DNA from 3 places in the Shewanella sp. 553 genome. Region 1 is predicted to be linked to each of the others. Evidence: predicted binding sites of a transcription regulator. Region 1 holds the regulator's gene; each other region holds the start of a gene.
What was found. The regulator ArgR, encoded in region 1, controls arginine synthesis, uptake and breakdown. The targets are predictions, from matches to a motif close to ANTGAATANNTATTCANT.
Positions count from the first base shown of each region.

Region 2: AC5YBZ_RS12290 (YjiH family protein) is a predicted target of ArgR. The motif match lies at 1,261-1,278, and genes of this name have one in related genera.
Region 3: argC (N-acetyl-gamma-glutamyl-phosphate reductase) is a predicted target of ArgR. The motif match lies at 1,213-1,230, and genes of this name have one in related genera.

Region 1 is NZ_CM181701.1:770,150-772,432, forward strand. It holds gene AC5YBZ_RS03485 (Dyp-type peroxidase) at 1-455, shown strand, start outside; gene argR (transcriptional regulator ArgR) at 957-1,427, opposite strand; gene mdh (malate dehydrogenase) at 1,804-2,283, shown strand, end outside.
Region 2 is NZ_CM181701.1:2,769,220-2,771,502, reverse strand. It holds gene AC5YBZ_RS12290 (YjiH family protein) at 1-1,112, opposite strand, end outside; gene AC5YBZ_RS12285 (methyl-accepting chemotaxis protein) at 1,765-2,283, opposite strand, start outside.
Region 3 is NZ_CM181701.1:194,364-196,646, reverse strand. It holds gene argC (N-acetyl-gamma-glutamyl-phosphate reductase) at 1-981, opposite strand, end outside; gene ppc (phosphoenolpyruvate carboxylase) at 1,499-2,283, shown strand, end outside.

The DNA.
Region 1 (2,283 bases):
CGTTAGTGGGCGATGAAGACGCCACATTTCGTTCTGGCAGTTATGTGCATGTACAAAAGTACGCGCACAACTTAAGCAAATGGAACCGACTTCCTCAGAAAAAGCAAGAAGATATCATCGGCAGAACTAAGATTGATAATATCGAATATGCTTCGCAGGACAAACCACTCACTAGCCATACTAAGCGGGTTAATCTGAAAGATAGCCAAGGACGTTCGATGGAGATCTTAAGGCAGAGTATGCCTTATGGCTCAATGAAAGAGCAGGGATTGATGTTTATCGCGCTGTGCCGTAATTCGGAGAATTTTGAAAAAATGCTCCAGAGTATGATCCACGGTGACGGAGCGGGTAATCATGATCACTTAATGCACTTTACTCAAGCACTAACAGGCTCGGCTTTTTTTGCGCCTTCGCTGGATTTTATGCAACTGGCTGCCGCCGAAAACGGTGAGTGAATTGCGTAAGTGTAGTGCCAATGGGCTGCTGATTAACCACCGTGACCAAGTATGTCAATGCAGCTTGTGTATTGATGTAGTGATGCAAAATTGTGCGCCAAACCAGTAGTCATACAAAGCTGACTGCAATAAAATTCGACTCGGCTAGAATAGGCTCTAGTTGGCCTGTTTTCTAAGCTGGACAAGCGTAAAAAGCGATAACATCTTGCATGCTGATTAAATGCCGATAAGTTTCTCTTATCGGCATTTTTATATCTAGGCTTAGGGCTTTAAGTAATGCTTACCATGGCGAAGCAGTTGTTAATGGCTGAATAAGCGTGATAGCAACGCGATAAAAAAGACGCCATTGGCGTCTCTTATCTGCTAAGCCGAGCTGATGGCTGTTAACTCACTAGTATCAGTTTTTTGAATATTTAATATCTCGAAAAGTGACTCTTTCGAGATTGGATAAGTGACAATACGATTAATAATACAACATGCGAGATAGCAGACCGCCGTCAATTAATCTGCATAGTTAAATAATGACTTTACTGTGTTTAATGTTTTATCCACTTCTTGAATATTCGATGGGCAGATGAAAATCGTGTCATCACCAGCAATCGTTCCCAATATACCTTCAGGCTTACCTATAGAATCCAGCAGTCTAGCGATTAACTGTGCTGCTCCTGGGCTGGTTCTTACCACAATCATAGATTGATTATGGTCTACATCCAGTACAAGGTTTTTCAGTGGGCTGCCAGCCGTCGGAACCCCTAGCTCTGCGGGGAGGCAGTAAACCATCTCTTGTTTGGCGTTGCGTGTACGCACAGCGCCGAACTTACTGAGCATGCGCGAGACTTTCGATTGGTTAATATTGTTATAACCTTCAGCTTGAAGTGCGGTGACGATTTCACTCTGAGATCCAAAGCGCTCCTCTTTTAAAATTGCCTTAAAGGTTTTGACGAGTTCTTCTTGGTTTTTATTAGCTTGCATAGCTTTCGCATTCATTATCCGTGAAATTGACTCATTGTGAATAGCTATGCAAAGTAAGTCAAGCATTATTCGGTCGTTGTGAATAAAAATTCACTTGTCACTTTGTGCTCTGTTGTCGATGTTGCATAATGATTAGCGGATACCTGCCTCATTTAATAGGGTTATTTTACATTGGAATGGTTCGAATGTGGATTTATTTTCGCTACAAAAAGCCATTGAGTAATCGTTAATACATGCACTTTACCTCGGCTATTTATAAAATATCTTGCTACACGACTAAGGGATAATTGAATTATTGGTGTGATTGAAGTAATGTTGCGCCATCTGTAAATTTAGATCTATGTCACATAATAACCAAGAATTAACGGAGATAACTATGAAAGTTGCTGTACTTGGTGCCGCTGGTGGTATTGGCCAGGCTCTTGCTCTACTACTTAAAACTCAATTGCCTGCCGGCTCTAAATTATCCCTTTACGATATCGCGCCAGTGACCCCTGGTGTTGCGGTTGACTTAAGCCACATCCCTACAGCGGTTGAAGTCAAAGGGTTCGCGGGCGAAGACCCAACACCAGCACTAGAAGGTGCTGATGTGGTGCTAATTTCTGCAGGTGTTGCGCGTAAGCCTGGTATGGATCGCTCAGATCTATTTAACATCAATGCAGGGATCGTTAGAAACCTTGTTGAAAAGTGTGCAGCAACTTGTCCTAAAGCGCTTATCGGTATTATTACCAATCCTGTTAACACCACCGTCGCTATCGCTGCTGAGGTACTAAAGGCTGCAGGCGTTTATGATAAAAACCGTTTATTTGGTGTCACTACCCTTGATGTTATTCGCTCTGAAACCTTCGTGGCCGAA
Region 2 (2,283 bases), 2.0 Mb from region 1:
ATAAAGCGAGTCATATCTGATTCGATAGTACTGGCCAAAATCGAGGGGATAAACATATCCGCAAAACCCACTACGATGGTTTTTGAGGCCTCAGTGGCTTCAGGAATTTGCAGTAACTCAAGTAGTGGGATGAATGGCATGCCAAGGTAGTTAAATAGCGGCGTGTATTCGGCGATCATCAATGCGATGGTGCCGATAGCCATGACGACCGGGATCACGCCAAATACCATATCGATGACATTTTTGAGGCCATCTTTTAAGGTGTGCGACACGCCTTGTGCATGCGCCGCTTTGTTCATTGCTTGCTCAAAGCTCCAAGCAAACACGCCCTTGCCGTGCGGCACGACTTCATCGTCTGGGTGACGTGGTGTGTCGTCGATGTAGAGATCTTTTTTCCAGCACAGTGGCGGTAACTTAGGCACGATAATCGCTGCAACCACACCTGCTAAACAGACGGTTAAGTAAAATGGTGCAAACAGGTGCTCCAATTTAACCTGCGAAATCACCACCAATGAGAAGGTGATTGAAACCGCCGAAAAGGTAGTCCCTATCACAGCCGCTTCTCGCTGAGTATAAAGGCGGGCTTCATATTGTTTACTGGTCATCAATATGCCAACGCTGCCGTCGCCAAGCCAAGAGGCCATGCAATCAATGGCGCTGCGACCTGGCAAGTTAAATACTGGGCGCATAATTTTGGTTAACAAGGTGCCAAATAGTTCTAGCAAGCCGAAGTTAAGCAGTAATGGCAATAACATACCGGCAAAAATAAATACGCAAAATAGCACGGGCAGTAGGTCGTTGAGGACCAAAGCGCCGGTATTACCCGAATGTATCGCTTCGGGGCCTATGCCCATATAAGTCAATACAATGAAGACCGCACCAATGATGCGAACGATTGCCCACATTGGGTTTACGTCAAGCAATGCATTGATAAAGTGATGCTGCTTTAAAGCGTTAGGCTTGAGTAATTTGCAGATAATGGTCGCGATAGCGGTAATGACCACTATAAAGGTCACTATGGCGGTTAGTGCATCGCCTAATAAGCTTTGTAATCCTTTTGATACGATAGCGATGGGGATGGTGATCGCATCTTGATAGCTAATCGGTGTCATAAACAGTAATAAGCCGATCAGCGAAGGGATGAGAAATGTAAGTAACGTTTTTATGTTAGTTTTTTGTTTTATAGCCACTTTTTTTGCCTTAAATTACGCTGTCTGTACAACGGCAAGAAATAAGAATTAAATCCATAATTTTATTTACAATGAATATCCATTCATCTAATCGACGGAGGTTACCGCCTAAGTCCAGTGATGTAAAACCATTTAATGCGCAATCTTGTGACTGGTTGCAATAGCATAGTTATTTGCACTTAATGACTATTTATATTGTACTCAAAATTATCGCTTTTGCACTATGTAATTTCTGGTTGCAATTGGGTTAAGTGTTTGTTGTTGATTGGTTTTATTAAGTTTGCTCTAGCGTCAGCTGTTGTCGGTTGAGAGCGGCATTAATTGGGTGAGTTCGGCGCTAACATGATGATGCTAAAGCATTTGATTTGTGGACTTAAGGGGCTATGACGACAAGTTTTGCGCCTAATCGACTGTCGATTAGGCGCTGTTTGCGGTAAATACACGGCTAATATAGAGCGGTTAATAACGTATGTGGTCAATAGTTAGCACGTTTCAGTGCTGCGTTTTTATCGACTTAATGCTCGCTCGGGATAAAGATATTCGCGCGCCAAGTTTAGTGGATTTTGTCCGCCAGTTAACCGAAAGTCTGCCTTAGGCTTTTGGCTTTATCCGCATTAATTTTCAGCTCAGAAATGGAGCCTTCAACGCTCTGTAGTGCAACCAGATTATTATTCGATGCCTGGGTGATCTGATTAATTCCCTGATTTAGTTCTTGTACCACTTGCATCTGCTGCTGCGCCGCGACGGCATTTTGCTGGGCAAATTCGTGAATGCTGCTGATTGATGTATAGAGTTCATCCAGCTTTATCGCCGAAGATTCGGTTTGCTGGGCGCAGTGTTCGGCCAATTGCTGGCTTTGACGCATCTCTTCGCTCCAGTCGCTGAGCATCTTGAACATTTTGTCGACGCTTTGGGATATGCTGGTTGTCGATTCTTGAGTGCGGCTCGATAGCGCCCTGACTTCATCGGCAACGACCGCAAAGCCGCGCCCCTGTTCGCCTGCTCGGGCAGCTTCAATGGCGGCATTGAGTGCCAATAAGTTGGTTTGCTCGGCGATGGCATCGATTTCGCCCATGGCATTGGCCACATGTTG
Region 3 (2,283 bases), 580 kb from region 1:
TGAATAATTAAAGTGAATCTTTATGCATTGATGAGCTTGGCTAGCTGCCCCTTTCATCAAATTATCGATTGCACTCGCCACTACGAGGTACCCCGTTTGGGCATCGAATTTCCAGCCTAATAAACAGTTGGGCGTCAGCACGACATCATCGACCTTAGGAAATTGATGTTGATATACATGAACCAGTGGGCATTCATTGTAGACGCTATACGCGTTAGCTATATCGGCTTCAGTCACCCCGGCTTTAAGCTGCACAGTAATCGTGGCTAAAATCCCACGCTTAAAGTTACCAAGATGCGGCGTGAAGATAACCTCTTTGCCTAACTGAATGGCAATTTCTGGTTGATGTCTATGCCCTAACACACCATAAGGGGTGAGGCTTACTTCGCAAAAGCTGGTGTGCAGCTGCGCCTTTCTCCCGGCGCCGGTTACTCCGCTAACCGCATTGATCACCGGCAGGCTTTCACCTAGTAATGAGGCTAATGGCTTTAGGGCTGTCAACGATGCGGTAGGGTAACAGCCTGGTACAGCAATCATTTTACTGTTTGCAATTGCTGCATGATTCCATTCAGCCAACCCATAAACCGCGTTAGCAAGCACCTCTGGATATTCATGTTCAAAGCCATACCATTTAGGGTATTGCTGCATATCGGCAAACCGATAAGCACCACTTAAGTCAAACACCGTTAATCCTTGAGCATAAAAGTAAGCAGCAAGATGCAAACTGACACCATGATCAGTCGCCAACACAACGGCATCGGCCTCAGTAATTATTGTCTGCTTAGCAGCTTCAGAAAGCGGCAATAGCGGTAAGGTGATATGGCAATATACAGGATACAAATCGGCCAGGGCTTTGCCCTTATCGAGACTGTTTTCAGACACATACAGACCTTGTATCTGTAACTCTTTATCGGCCTGAATTAATGCAGTTATTTGTGCACCTGTGTATCCACTGGCGCCAATTATAGCGATGTTTTTCATACTTATAGACTTCTTATTAATTAACCATAAAGGAAAAAGAGGGGCGCAACTTAAGCCCTGGTAGAGATATCAACATGACAAGTTTATCGTCGCAGGAAGTTTGTGTAGCTAACCTTATAATCTGTTTTTAAGTATGAAATCTTCATTTATCGTCTCAATAATACGCTGTAAATAAAGGCTCTTGCCTTAGCTGTTGGATAGATTATCACGAGAAATTATTTATGCAATGCTTGTGAATATATATTTACGGTGGTTTTTGCGAAAAAACGTCATAACTGATGCTTTTTTGGCTACTTGATACTCAGCCCAGCCCTAGGATAGTAGCCGATAACTAGGCTGCCGCCATAAAGCCCGCTGTAATCCCAAAACAGAAGTGATAATGCAATAACAATGCAATTTAAGTGTCGTCAAGCAGTGATGTGCAGCACATAAGTTTGTAATATCCAGATGTGCTATCTTGACCGCAGCCTAATTGGCTGGGTATTGTGAATGATTAACTTAGAGGTATGGAGCATTTATGGCTGATATGTACGCATCGTTACGATCCAATGTAGGGACTTTAGGTCAGATCTTAGGCGATACCATTCGCACCCACTTGGATGAGCCATTTTTAGATAAAATTGAACAGATTAGGCACTTGGCTAAAAGTTCACGCCAAGGGGATGATGCGGCAAGAGAGCAGATGCTGACGCTATTAGCCGCCCTTCCCGATGATGAGTTAGTGCCATTTGCCAAAGCCTTTAATCAATTTTTAAACCTTGCCAATATTGCCGAGCAATTTCACACCATCAGTAGAAATTGTGACGAATTAGTCTGCGTGCCCGATCCTGTAGAGCAGTTGCTGGGGCGGATGCTTAACGGCCGAGTTGATCAAGATAACATGCTCGAGTGCTTACAAACACTCGATATCGATTTGGTACTGACAGCCCATCCAACTGAAATTTCTCGACGCACGCTGATACAAAAATACTCGGCAGTCGTCGATATTCTCGCTGCCTTAGAAAACCCACAGCTCACCGACCGCGAAAAAAAGCAGAACCACCTTAGATTACGCCAACTGATCGCGCAAATCTGGCATACCAATGAGATCCGCCATGAACGCCCAACACCCGTCGATGAGGCGCGCTGGGGATTGAGCACTATTGAAGCGTCATTGTGGCAGGCCATTCCAGACTTTTTACGTCAACTCAATGAACAAGTTGAAGAGCGCACCGGCAAACAGCTGCCCACCAATATCGCCCCAGTGCGCTTCTCAAGTTGGATGGGAGGTGACCGTGATGGCAACCCCTTTGTTACCGCCAA